3 regions of the Shewanella sp. SW32 genome follow, and region 1 is predicted to be linked to each of the others. Evidence: predicted binding sites of a transcription regulator. Region 1 holds the regulator's gene; each other region holds the start of a gene.
The links. The regulator MetJ, encoded in region 1, represses methionine synthesis genes. The targets are predictions, from matches to a motif close to TAGACGTCTAGACGTCTA.

Region 1 (4,369 bases):
GGGGCGCGATCAAGGTAAAGTCGGTGTGGGATGCATAACTTGAGCGTACCGCTAAACTCACTTCGGTATTAAACAAAGGCTGCAGAGTGCGCGAATGTAGTACTGGCGAGCCTAAACGCGCTAGGCGATCGGCTTCGGCAAGTGACATGCTTTTCAGTAACTTGGCATCGTTGATTTTATTAGGATCGGCGTTGAACACCCCTTCCACATCGGTCCAAATAGTCACGCGCTCGATATCGGCGAGACTAGCAATCAGGCTGGCACTAAAATCTGAACCATTACGACCAAGTAACAAGGTATCGCCACGCTCGTTAGCGCAGATAAATCCTGTGATCACTAAGCGTTCATTGGGATGCGCAGCTAATAGGGCTTGTACTTTAGCGCGGGATTCCTGTACCCGAATTTGCGGCACAGCGGCTTCATCGGCCACTAAAATTGAACAGGCATCCACATGGCTTGCTACCACGCCAGATTCGCGCAGCAGCGCCGCCATTAAACGTGCCGACCAACGTTCGCCAAAGCTCACCACATGGTTGATTTGGTATTCATTGCGCTCATCTAAAGACAACAAGCTGATGAGTTGCGCTTTATCAGTGGCCAAACGCTCACGCAGATCGCGGGCTTGTTCATTCGACAACAACTGCTCAATCAACCCCTGTTGGTAACTGATGAGCACTTGTAATTCTTCTTGCCATAGCTGACCCGCATCACGCAGCGCTAATAATTTATACAGGAAATTCGTGCTTTTACCCGCCGCAGAGACCACCACGAGATCATCACTATGACCGTGGGTTAACAGGATATGGGCGACTCGGCGATAACAATCGGCATCCGCTAAACTGGAGCCACCAAATTTATGTAAGTGACAACGTGCCATCTATTATTCCTCTACTGACAAGCCGCAACGGCGGCTAATCCTGCTTGAATATCTGCAACTAAATCGGCGGCATCTTCAATACCCACCGATAGACGCAATAGGGTGTCCTTAATACCAGCCTCGAAGCGCGCCTGCGGCTCCATGGCTCTGTGGGTCATAGTGGCGGGCACTGCCACTAAACTTTCGACGCCACCTAAACTTTCCGCCACGCTAAATAAGCTGAGTGCACCTAAAAAGGCCACCACTTCGGCCTCGCCGCCTTTGAGCTCAAAGCTCAGCATAGCGCCAAAGCCCTGTTGTTGCTTGGCCGCAATGGCGTGGCCTGGGTGATCCGCAAGCCCTGGGTAATAGACTTTACTCACCACAGGGCTTTGCGTTAATACCTCAATAATACGCTGGGCATTGGCTTGATGCTCGCGAATACGCACCGCTAAGGTACGCAGGCCGCGCAGGGTCAGATAACTGTCAAAGGCTGACCCCGTTAAGCCTAGAGTGTTCGACCACCAATGTAAGCTTTCGCCGATTTGCGCGTCTTTGGCGACCACTGCGCCGCCGACTACATCGCTGTGACCATTGATATATTTAGTGGTGGAGTGGATAACGATATCCGCGCCTAACAATAGGGGTTGTTGCAATATCGGCGATAAAAAGGTGTTATCGACCACCACCAGCGCGCCGACCTCATGGCTCGCCTTAGCAATGGCTTCGATATCTACCACACGCAATAACGGGTTCGATGGGGTTTCGAGCCACACCATCTTAGGATTCTGTGCAATGGCGGCGGCTAACGCTTGGCTGTCGGTTTGGTCGACCACAATGAGCTTAAACTGGCCTTTCTTCGCCAAGTTGGTAAATAAACGGTAGGAACCACCATAGCAATCATGGGGCACAACTAATAAGTCATCGGGGCCGAGCAAAGTAGTCACTAAGGTGATGGCCGCCATGCCAGTGCACGTCACTATGCCAGTGGCGCCCTTTTCTAATTGCGCTAATGCTTCGCCTAAAATGCAGCGCGTTGGGTTGCCTGAACGACTGTAATCGAATTCGCGGGGATTTTTATGACCATCGAAGGCGTAATTAGTCGACAAATAAATCGGTGGCACAACTGCGCCATATTGAGTATCGCTTTCGATACCCTGACGCACTGCCAGTGTGGCTAATTGACGCTCTGCCATGGGGGACTCCTAAATTCGGTAGACTGATAGAGATGTCTGGACGTCTAAATGTACCTAAGCCCAACGCCATCGTCAATAGGCGTGAAGACGTTTAGACGTCTGAACATAAAGAAATCTGTTTGCAATCACAAAGAAATAGTAGCAATAATTTGACTGTTCTTTGTAAGGGTTTAAAATCTGCCCCGAATTTAGCGTTATAACAGGTGAGTCAATGACTGAATGGAATGGGGAATACATCAGCCCCTATGCTGAACATGGCAAGAAGAATGAACAAGTAAAAAAAATTACTGTGTCTATTCCGCTCAAAGTGCTTAAGGTCCTCACGGACGAACGTACTCGTCGTCAGGTCAATAATTTGCGTCACGCCACCAACAGCGAGCTGTTGTGTGAGGCATTTTTGCACGCCTACACTGGCCAGCCATTGCCCAACGATGAAGATCTGTCAAAAGATAACCCAGACAGCATTCCCGCCGAAGCCAAGTTGTTGATGGATCAAATGGGAATAGAGTGGGAAGACATGGAATAGCGACTCGTCGCTTTCAAAGTCATATCACAGTGCTCATCAATAGGGATCGTTAACGATCCCTTTTTGTTTATACCCAAGCGACTTCAAACTTTAAATTTCACCATCTTGAGTTGGTTTGGGATATAGGAAATCCTATGTTTTCTATGATAGATCCACAGACACTCGCCTTAGCCTCGCTGGTCGTGTTTCTGGGCGCATTAACCCAAAGTCTTATTGGGTTTGGGCTTGCGGTTGTCGCCAGTCCTTTGCTGTATATCGTCGATCCACAACTTGTACCTGCGCCTGTTATTGCTATGGGTTTCTCCATCGCCCTGCTGACCTTAGTGCGTGAGCGCGGTCACTTAGAATTCAATGGCTTGCAATATGCGCTCATAGGTCGCGTGCCAGGCGGTTTTATCGGCGCGAGTTTATTGCTGTTTGCGCCTCAACCCATACTCGGTTTATCCATCGCCGCCATTGTGACTGTCGCAGTGATCCTTAGCCTGTATAAATTCAGCCTGCCAGTGAATAAGAAAACCCTCTTCGGTGCGGGCGTGGTTTCAGGGATCTTCGGCAATATCGCCGCGATTGGTGGCCCGCCGATGGCGATTTTGTTGGCAGGCAAAGATGCCTCGCAGTTTCGCGCTGCCCTGTCGGCCTTTTTCATTTTTAGCTCCATGATTGCACTGATCATTTTAGCGATCACTGGCTTATTAGAATTAAAACATCTGTGGCTGTCGTTGATGCTGCTCCCCTCAGTGATTTTAGGTTACTTAGTCGCAGGACGATTAGTGGGCCGTGTCGATAAAGAGAAGACAAAGATGGCGACGTTAGTCCTGTGCAGTATCAGCGCCTTAGTGCTAACGATGAAGTCGGTTATCGAGTTATTACCCCAATAAGCGTCCCGCTTGTACTGGCAAACCTTCTCAAGATTCAAGCAATAAAAAGCACTGACATTGCCAGTGCTTTTTCTTTATCTCTCAATATGTAAAGCCTATCTACACTCAGTTTAAATAGCTTTGCCCTGCGTACACAATAAAGTGTCTTAAGGCGAGTACGCCCGTTAAGCTCGCACAAGCCACCATGATCATCGCGCCCTTAGTGTGGCGAGTCGCGGCGGGTAGCAGCATAAACAGCAATGGAATACCAAAACCTATACCGACAACGCCTATCCAGAACACGCTTGCCCATAGCCCAGAAGTTAACGATGCTAAGGCCGCAGCCGCCGCGCCGCCCTTGAAGTACAAGGCGCAGAACAGCATGAACAGGAACAGGATTTCAATCGCCATCACAGGCAATTCTAAACCGTGCATCTTCACTAAGGTTTTGTCGTGGCTGTCAGTCTTAAACATCAGCAACGCCAGTACCGCATTTGCCGCAGCGCCCGCGGATAGACCTGACACTAAAAACAGCGCAGGCAGTACCGCAGTGTTGAGCATAGGATAGGCATTCATCGCCGAAATTAAGAAGCCAGTGTAAGCCCCTACGCCAATGGCGAGGACAAACAACAATACTTCAATCAGCTTTCGAAATGGCATAAGTAACTTAGCGATAGGTGTTAGGAAACCCAACCCCCATTTTGGTAAGTCATCCCGCAGCACAATAATGGCGTACGCAAAAGCTAAGGGAGAATACGCCAGCAGCGCCAGTACCCCGATTGCCATCACAGACTGGAAGTTATAGTGAATTAAGATCAACCAGAAGTGGAATGGTTTGGTTAAGTCAAACACTAAGCAAGCTAGACCTAAGCTAATTGCTACAGGCCCAATAATGGCTGCCGCCTTAAGAATGCTGCTTTCAGCTCCCGCGCTG
Region 2 (4,369 bases), on a different contig from region 1:
TAAGTCCACCACTTCATCACGGATCGCCAGCGCCAGCTGAGTCGCAATCACATCGCGGCCGATATCTTCACGGGCGAATGACCAATGCAGAATCGTCACAGGACCAGTTAACATGCCTTTTACAGGTTTGTCGGTGAGACTTTGGGCAAACTCGGCCCAATCAACCGTCATCGCCTTTGGACGACTAACATCACCATAGATCAACGGCGGCTTAACACAGCGTGAACCATAGCTTTGCACCCAACCATTTTTGGTAAAGCCAACGCCCGCAAGCTGCTCACCAAAGTATTCCACCATATCGTTGCGCTCGGCCTCACCATGAACCAGCACATCGATACCGAGTTTAAGCTGGCGGTCGATAGTATCGCGGGTGACTTGTTGTAATTGCTCTGTATATTGTGCATCACTCAGATCGCCCTTGCGCCAACGACTGCGTAGTCCACGGATTGCAGGTGTTTGTGGGAAGGAGCCAATGGTGGTGGTCGGCAACAGAGGTAAACGGTATTTCTGCTGCTGCACTGCTTGGCGTACGGTGAAATCACTGACGCGCTCATAATCGGCAGATGTCAACGCGGCAACGCGGGCAATCACTTGACTGTCGGCAGCCTGCGCTTTCGCCTCGCGGCGCGCCAAACTGGTTTGCACAATCTCTTTTGCCGCGATAGATTCAGGTGCCAGTAGCAATTGGCGCACATTGGCCAGTTCAAGTAATTTTTGCTTCGCAAACGCGAGTTGTTGACGCAGCGCGGGCTCAAGCGTGGCTTCCACATCTAAATCCACAGGGCTGTGCAGGAGTGAGCAAGAAGTACCGATCCACAAGCGATCTCCGAGATCACGGGCAACCGCGCCTATGCGTTCGGCAATCAAATCCGCCTCTGCCGCCCACACGTTGCGACCATTGACCACACCCACCGACAAAATTTGATCTCGACCAAGCGCATGGGCAAAGACTGCCAATTGATCCGGCGCTGTGACTAAATCGACATGCAACCCCGCGACCGGCAAGGCCGATACCAGCGCTTGATGGTGTGCGATACCGCCGTAATAACTGGTAAGAAGGATCTTCACCTTCGCAGTGCTGAGGGCTTGATACGCCTCAGTCATCGCCGCTTGCCATTCGCCATCCAATTCCAATGCGAGAATGGGCTCATCGAGCTGTACCCATTGCACTCCCAGAGCAGCAAAACGCACCAAAATGTCAGCATAAGCAGCTAATAAATTGGGTAATAAGCTTAACTTATCAAACTCTTGGCCCACGGTTTTAGCTAGGAACAAGTAGCTAACAGGGCCGAGTAGCACAGGTTTTGCTTTATAACCTAAGGACTGCGCTTCGCTAACTTCATCAAAGAACTGCTCATAGGCAATCGAAAACTCTTGGTTTTGGCTGAGCTCAGGTACCAGATAGTGATAGTTAGTATTGAAATACTTGGTCATTTCAGAGGCTGGCGCATCTTGGCCCGTTGGCGCTCTGCCGCGGGCAACACGGAATAAAGTATCGAGATCGATTGCCCCTTCACCACGATGACGATCAGGAATGGCATTTAAAGTCGCGCTTAAGGTCAGCACTTGATCATAAAAGGCAAAATCACCTACGGGAACTTGCTCAATGCCAGCAGCAGCTTGCCACTGCCAATGGGTGCGGCGAAGTTCACTCGCCACTTCACGTAATTGTGCCTGAGTGCTCTCACCACGCCAGTATTTTTCTAAGGCAAATTTCAATTCACGACGACGCCCAATACGGGGAAACCCAAGACTATTTAATTGCATACTCTATCTTCCTTTATTTGAGATAAGCCATATTCGGCACTTACACCCACCAGATTGTTTTCTCTTGGCACTTTTCAGCACTTCAGCCTGATAAATAACAATGGGCGTCTGGACGTCTAGAAGTTTATTGTGTTAGTCTCTATTCCAGCAACCGAATTGATTTCAAGCACAACATGAGCGAAATTCACTTGGAGTGAACATGATCGAACTAAGACACCTGCGAACCTTAATGGCCCTGAAAGAAAGCGGCAGTTTGGCGGGCGCAGCCAAAAAACGTTTTGTCACTCAATCCGCCCTCTCCCACCAGATTAAGGAGCTGGAGCAAAGGATTAACTCGCCCATTTTTGTGCGTAAGAGTAAGCCACTGTCATTCACCCAAGAAGGTGCACGCCTGCTGCATCTGGCCGAAGAAATTTTGCCTAAGGTGTTAGAAACCGAGACAGATTTGAAGAATGGGCTGGAAACCGAAACCAATCAGTTGCGTGTCGGCATTGAGTGCCATAGCTGTTTTCGCTGGTTAATGCCTGTAATGGAGCAATTTAGGCAAGATCATCCGGCAGCCGAGTTAGACTTGTCGAGCCGTCATCTGTTCGACTCGCTCAATGCCTTAGAAATGGGTGAACTGGATATTGTATTAACCTCAGATCCTGTGCCTGGGCATTCACTCGCCTACCAGCATTTGTTTGATTTTGAAGTGAAGTTAGTGGTTGCTAAGGATCATCCTTTAGCGAAAGAAGCCTATGTCACACCTAAGCAATTAGCACACTTGCCTATTATCAGTTATCCAGTGCCGTTGACACGTTTAGATATTTATCGCCACTTTTTAGAGCCTGCGGGCATAGAGGCGGGCGAGCAAAAAACCTGTGATTTAACCATGATGTTATTGCAACGCATCGCCTGTAAAGACGGCATAGCCGCACTGCCAAGCTGGTCGATTAATGAAGGACATGGACTGAGTCTCGCTACGGTAAAACTCGGCCAAGAAGGCCTGAAACGACCGCTATTTGGTGCCTATCGCCGCCACAGTGCTAACTCTGCATTGATCCAAAATTGGTTACAACTGGTGGCGAGGGAAGGTTTATCCCGCCAGCAGAAGACGAATTAATGCGGGTGACATAGAGTAAAAAGCCTGCGAATGCAGGCTTGTTTATTGAGTCAAATGACTATTTCATAGCATCGACAAATTACAGCGGATTCATCAACAATCCACGCATAGACAAGACACGGCGCAGTATCAACCCTGATGAATTAGGATTACGGGTCTGACGCAAATTATGGGCGATCATAAATTCTTGACGCAGATCCTGATCGAGATCTAACGCCTCGAACGCTTCGATGGTTAAGGTCTGTTGTTGATTATCAATCAATGACTTAATCACACTTAAAGGAAATGACTGTTCGGCATTAGCATTTAAATAGGCAAATGCGGTCAGTGCGATAATTTGGCCGAACACACTGAACAGAGCTAAGGTTTGTACTTCGTCAGCATCAACCTCCACACCTTCCATATCCGCTAAGCTATCTACCGCATCCGTTGCAATATCTTCAGTCAGCTTCCAATAACCTTGGACCAACTTTTTATAGGGCTGTGGCAGTTCATCGAGGCGTTCTTTTAAATAGAACGTAAAAGCGTAGCGATAGATATTAACTTGACCTAAGCGGATCAAAGCTTCTTTCAACGAACGAGTTTTGTGATTTTCCACTACAGCAGCCTGTGCGGAATTACTGCGCATAAGCATGTGCGCTGCCAATGCGGGATCGCTCGAGATAATGTCAATCACATTACGAATGTCGCCTTCAGCAAGGATCGCTTTTTTGAGTGGAATTAGAATTCCTCGGCGGCCAATCACTTGCTCTTCGTTCGCTATGATAGCTCTAACTTGAGTAAAAACCTGTTGCTCAAGATCAGTCATAAGACACTTTACACCTGTTTATTAACAATAAGATGATTCGGTTACAGCTCACATCATACCTAAAATACTAAGAATTTCAGCCATAAACAGCAGAGTAAAATATAAATTACTCCTATTTAGTGATGACTGCCCGCTAACACACTATAGATAACGACAATTAAACCACTCTACTAAAACGATATTCAAGACTATACCTATTTTAAGATTTATTCTTTGAACTCAGCGTAAAAAATAAAAAGCCAGACTGAGTCTGGCTTTGTTATTAGATAGCTCATTAATATTTAGAAGCGGTAGCCCACAGTGAAACGAATATCGCGACCTCGACCAGAATAGTAACTATCCCCCCAATCGCCACCGTAATAACCTGCACTGACATAATCTTTATCGAATACATTATCGATACGCAGACTGGCAAGCCAAGCATCACGATTATAATTCAAGGCTAAATTACCAAGCACGTAACTTGCTAGCTTATCACCTTGATTAGCGTTATCGCCTTCGATAAAACGATCCCCCGTGTAGATAGCTTCGGCAAATACTTGGAAATGCTCAGCAAAATCCATGCTGACATAACCGCGTCCCGTGTGTTTTGCCACCCAAGACAGCTCTTTGCCATCGTTAGCACCATCGGTAAATTCGGCGTCGGTATAGTTATACTCTAGCCCGAGTTGCAGCGCTTTAGTGATCTG
Region 3 (4,369 bases), on a different contig from region 1:
TAAAAAAACCAATTCATTAATTGTGCTCAATGACTCTCCTCCCTGAAAAGTATTCTCTATTGCAAAATGGTATGTTTGACTCGTCTTTTTAGTTAGATTTCTCAACATTCCATTAACCTAGTTAATTCTGACTAGTTAACGATTGAAAAACATCACCCAAATGTACTATTCCCTGTTTAATGCTAGTAGGTTCGACTAACTCACCACAATAAAATGGAATAACAGTCAAAAATACCGTTTTACTTGGCCAACGCCCAGCACCTAATACTTTCCAACTATGACGTTATCAATCCAAAGTTGCAACACAAAGAAAACACAATAACAACACTAAAGTATGACAACTCAATGTCATCACACTCACACCATACATTTCAGGGAAGAAAGTCTTACAACTCGAACAGAGAGCATCACCCACTTTTAGCCGCTAAATCCTCTGCTTGAGTCTCGCGATTTGTTTATCTTGAAAACGAGACAGTAAAGCTAACGCGACAATTGCACCAATGAGGGCAAGAAACATGTCAGATTGGGTATCCCATACATAGCCTTGAGTACCTAAAAAGGCTTCAGCCCCTTCGCCAGTTGCCACGGCAACCCACCATTCGATCAGTTCATAAAACGCCGAAAAAGCGAGCACAAAACAAGTGGCAAGAAACGCGCACCAAGCCCCAGGTTTGACAGCTTGATTACGCAACATAATTTCACGGGCGAGCATGGCTGGGATAAAACCTTGCGCAAAATGACCTACTTTATCGTAATTATTACGTTCTGAACCCATCCAATCGGCAATCGTGTCGAATAACGGCACTTCAGCGTAAGTATAATGAGCGCCTACAAACAACACACAGCAGTGTATTAAGACGAGAAAATACACTAAAGGTGTCAGTGGAAAACGTTTGCGAGTAAAGAATAAAATCGGTACAGCAATCAATGCAGGCAAGGCTTCGAGCCACCACGTGAAAGGATCTGCGGGTTTTATCGCCGACCACACCAAAACTGAGAGGTAAATACCGCACCATGCGATTTTGTTATTCAATGTTTCTTCCTCTTATGCGATATTGTTCTAAATTTAGAATATTAACTTTAGCCATCTAGCCCTCCACACTGAGCAAAAAAAGTGCTACTTTGGTGGGTGAAGGTTGTGAGCATATCATAAGAAACATTTCTATTAATTAGAGGGTACCCATATCATGGCGAAACATTCGCTGGACAAGGATAAGATCAAGATCCTGCTGTTGGAAGGCGTCCACCAATCTGCGGTCGATGTATTTGAACGTGCGGGATACACCAATATCGAATACCACAAAGCTTCCTTAAGCGATGAAGCCTTACTTGAGTCCATTAAAGATGCGCATTTTGTGGGACTTCGTTCGCGTACCCAATTAACTGCAGAGGTGCTGAAACGTGCCGAGAAGTTAATCGCGATAGGATGTTTCTGTATTGGAACCAACCAAGTTGACCTTGCCACCGCCGAATCCCTTGGTATCCCAGTATTTAACGCTCCCTTCTCAAACACTCGCAGTGTTGCAGAACTCGTAATTGGCGAAATCATTATGTTGATGCGGGGTATCCCTGAGCGCAACGCTATCGCTCACCGTGGCGGCTGGATGAAAACCGCAGCGGGCAGCTATGAAGTGCGTGGTAAAACCTTAGGTGTGATTGGTTACGGCCATATTGGTACTCAACTTGGCATTCTGGCGGAAACCTTAGGTATGCGTGTCGTGTTCTTCGATATCGAAGACAAACTGCCACTAGGTAACGCACAACAAGTCCATTCGTTAGAACTCCTATTAGCACAAGCTGATGTAGTTAGCTTACATGTCCCTGAAACTCCACAAACAAAAGACATGATAGGCGCTGCCGAGTTTGCGGCGATGAAAAAGGGCAGCATCTTTATCAACGCATCACGCGGTACTGTAGTCGATATTGAAGCTTTAACCGTTGCGTTAAAAGAACGTCACCTCGCTGGTGCCGCAATCGATGTGTTCCCCGTTGAACCACAATCGAATGACGATGAATTTATCAGTCCTCTACGCGGTTTAGACAATGTTCTACTCACGCCGCACGTCGGCGGTAGCACGGCCGAAGCCCAAGAGAACATTGGTATTGAAGTCGCGGGTAAGCTCGCTAAATACTCAGACAACGGCTCAACCGTTTCTGCGGTTAACTTCCCTGAAGTGTCATTACCAACACATAAAGGCACCTCGCGCTTGCTGCATATTCACCAAAACCGTCCGGGCGTGTTGATCAAGATCAACCAAGCCTTCTCGGAAAAAGGCATCAACATTGCCGCCCAATATTTGCAGACCACTGCAGAAATTGGTTATGTCGTGATGGAAGTCGACACAACTCAAGCGGAAGAAGCCTTAGTTGAACTCAAAGCCATTGAAGGTACATTACGTACCCGCGTGCTGTTTTAAACTTTAAACTCCACTCGCTTTAAGCCTATCGACTAAAGCACACATAATAAGGCGCACAGATCATTCACAGATATGTGCGCCTTATGCTTTTGAGCCAACTGGAATTCCGTTACAATCTAGCCTCTCACATCGTCTTCATTTTCAGGATCTCGCTATGACTATTTCAGTTTCTACGCCCCATTGGGATCTGGACGCTACCTTGCCTCCACTTATGCTTGCCAACTTATCTCATTTGGGCCTCATCAAAGTCGTTGGAGAACAAGGCCGCAGTTTTATCCATGGCCAAGTGACCACAGACATCAGCTCATTGGCCACGGATCAATGGCGCTGGGGCGCCCATTGCGATCCTAAAGGTAAAATGCTGGCCAGTTTCAGAACCTTTGCCATTCAAGATGCACTCTTTATGTTGATGCCAAAGGATGCCATCGAAGTCGATTTACCCCAGTTACAAAAATATGCCGTGTTTAGTAAAGCCACCTTAAGCAATGCATCCGCTGAGTGGACTCTGCTCGGCGTTGCTGGTGAACAGGCAAGCCAATTCGTGAACAAACATTTTGGTGACATTCAGCAAGAGCTCACACTCATTGAAAATGGTGCGATTTTAAAAGACGCTGAACGTTTTATTTTAGTATTAACACCAGATGCCGCAGCAGCTTTAGTTGCGCAATCGGAACTGAGTGTATTTGACGCCAGTGCATGGCAAGCGTTAGAGATTGCAGCAGGTTACTCCAACCTTGCCGCCAGCCATGCCAGCCAGTACGTACCGCAGATGTGTAATCTACAAGCGGTTAACGGTATCAGCTTCAATAAGGGCTGTTACATGGGACAAGAAACCATAGCGCGAATGAAATATCGCGGTGGTAATAAACGCGCCCTATATATTTTGCGCGGCCACACTAGTCTTCAAATCACCCTAGCATCAGGCCTTGAAATCGCGATGGAAGACAGTTTTCGCCGTGGCGGTCAAATCATTGAGTTTGTGCAGCGTGGCAATCAAGTCTTGTTAACCGCCGTACTTCCTAATGACACGGCTAATGATACTCAACTACGTTTTGCCGACGATGAACAATCACATTTAACGATCCAAGCCCTGCCCTACTCATTAGATGAAGCGTAATGCTTTGATTTAATATGATTAGTATAAAATATTGAAGCAGAATAAAGGCGCCAATGGCGCCTTTATCTTAGTCAATGCACTTCGAGCATCAATTTTCTAAATAAGTATCTCGAATGGCAATTGCTTCTGGCAGGATTTGCTTGAACTCCTCCACCAGCTTAGGATCGAAATGTTTTCCCGCTTGATTTTCAAATAACTCCATAGTTGCTTCAATCGTCCAAGCCTGCTTATAAGGCCGTTGCGAAGTCAGCGCATCGAACACATCCGCAATCGCGGTGATACGCCCTTCAAGGGGAATTTCTTCGCCTACCAAGCCATTGGGGTAACCTGAACCATCCCACTTCTCATGGTGAGTTAAGGCGATACGACGGGCCATTTGCAATAACGGATCGCTATGTTCACCAATAATTTCTGCACCTATGGCGGCGTGCTGCTGCATAATTTCCCATTCCTGCGCATCAAGTTTCCCTGGCTTTTTCAGCACTGCATCGGGCGTACCGATTTTACCAATATCGTGCATAGGCGCCGCATTAAAAATCAAGTCACAAAAGGTCGTCGGTAAGCCGAGCTTTATCGCTAATATGCGGGCGTAATGGCTCATACGCACAACATGTAGACCCGTCTCGTTGTCCTTGTATTCAGCAGCACGGCCAAGACGACGGATAATCTCGAAACGGGTTTCTTCTAATTCGTGAGTACGAACTTTAACTTGTTGTTCGAGTAGACGTTTTTGATCATAAAGCGCAAGATGTGTTTTAACCCGCGCTTTAACGACAGGCGCACTGACAGGCTTAGTAATGTAATCCACCGCACCCAATGCAAAACCTTGGGCTTC

Region 2: a site for MetJ is predicted at 1,877-1,894, ahead of metE (5-methyltetrahydropteroyltriglutamate--homocysteine S-methyltransferase). Genes of this name have one in related genera too.
Region 3: a site for MetJ is predicted at 1,082-1,099, ahead of serA (phosphoglycerate dehydrogenase). Genes of this name have one in related genera too.

The regions. Positions count from the first base shown of each region.
Region 1 covers NZ_JAKKSJ010000006.1:137,912-142,280, reverse strand. Annotated here, with positions in the region: gene L5M28_RS05150 (bifunctional aspartate kinase/homoserine dehydrogenase II) at 1-877, opposite strand, end outside; gene metB (cystathionine gamma-synthase) at 889-2,052, opposite strand; gene metJ (met regulon transcriptional regulator MetJ) at 2,264-2,578, shown strand; gene L5M28_RS05135 (sulfite exporter TauE/SafE family protein) at 2,713-3,456, shown strand; gene nrfD (NrfD/PsrC family molybdoenzyme membrane anchor subunit) at 3,562-4,369, opposite strand, start outside.
Region 2 covers NZ_JAKKSJ010000027.1:31,100-35,468, forward strand. Annotated here, with positions in the region: gene metE (5-methyltetrahydropteroyltriglutamate--homocysteine S-methyltransferase) at 1-1,767, opposite strand, end outside; gene L5M28_RS16325 (LysR family transcriptional regulator) at 1,967-2,872, shown strand; gene L5M28_RS16330 (HDOD domain-containing protein) at 2,952-3,680, opposite strand; gene L5M28_RS16335 (TonB-dependent receptor) at 3,962-4,369, opposite strand, start outside.
Region 3 covers NZ_JAKKSJ010000022.1:2,223-6,591, reverse strand. Annotated here, with positions in the region: gene L5M28_RS14030 (helix-turn-helix transcriptional regulator) at 1-30, opposite strand, end outside; gene L5M28_RS14025 (DUF2238 domain-containing protein) at 425-1,033, opposite strand; gene serA (phosphoglycerate dehydrogenase) at 1,188-2,417, shown strand; gene ygfZ (tRNA-modifying protein YgfZ) at 2,572-3,534, shown strand; gene L5M28_RS14010 (two-component system response regulator) at 3,623-4,369, opposite strand, start outside.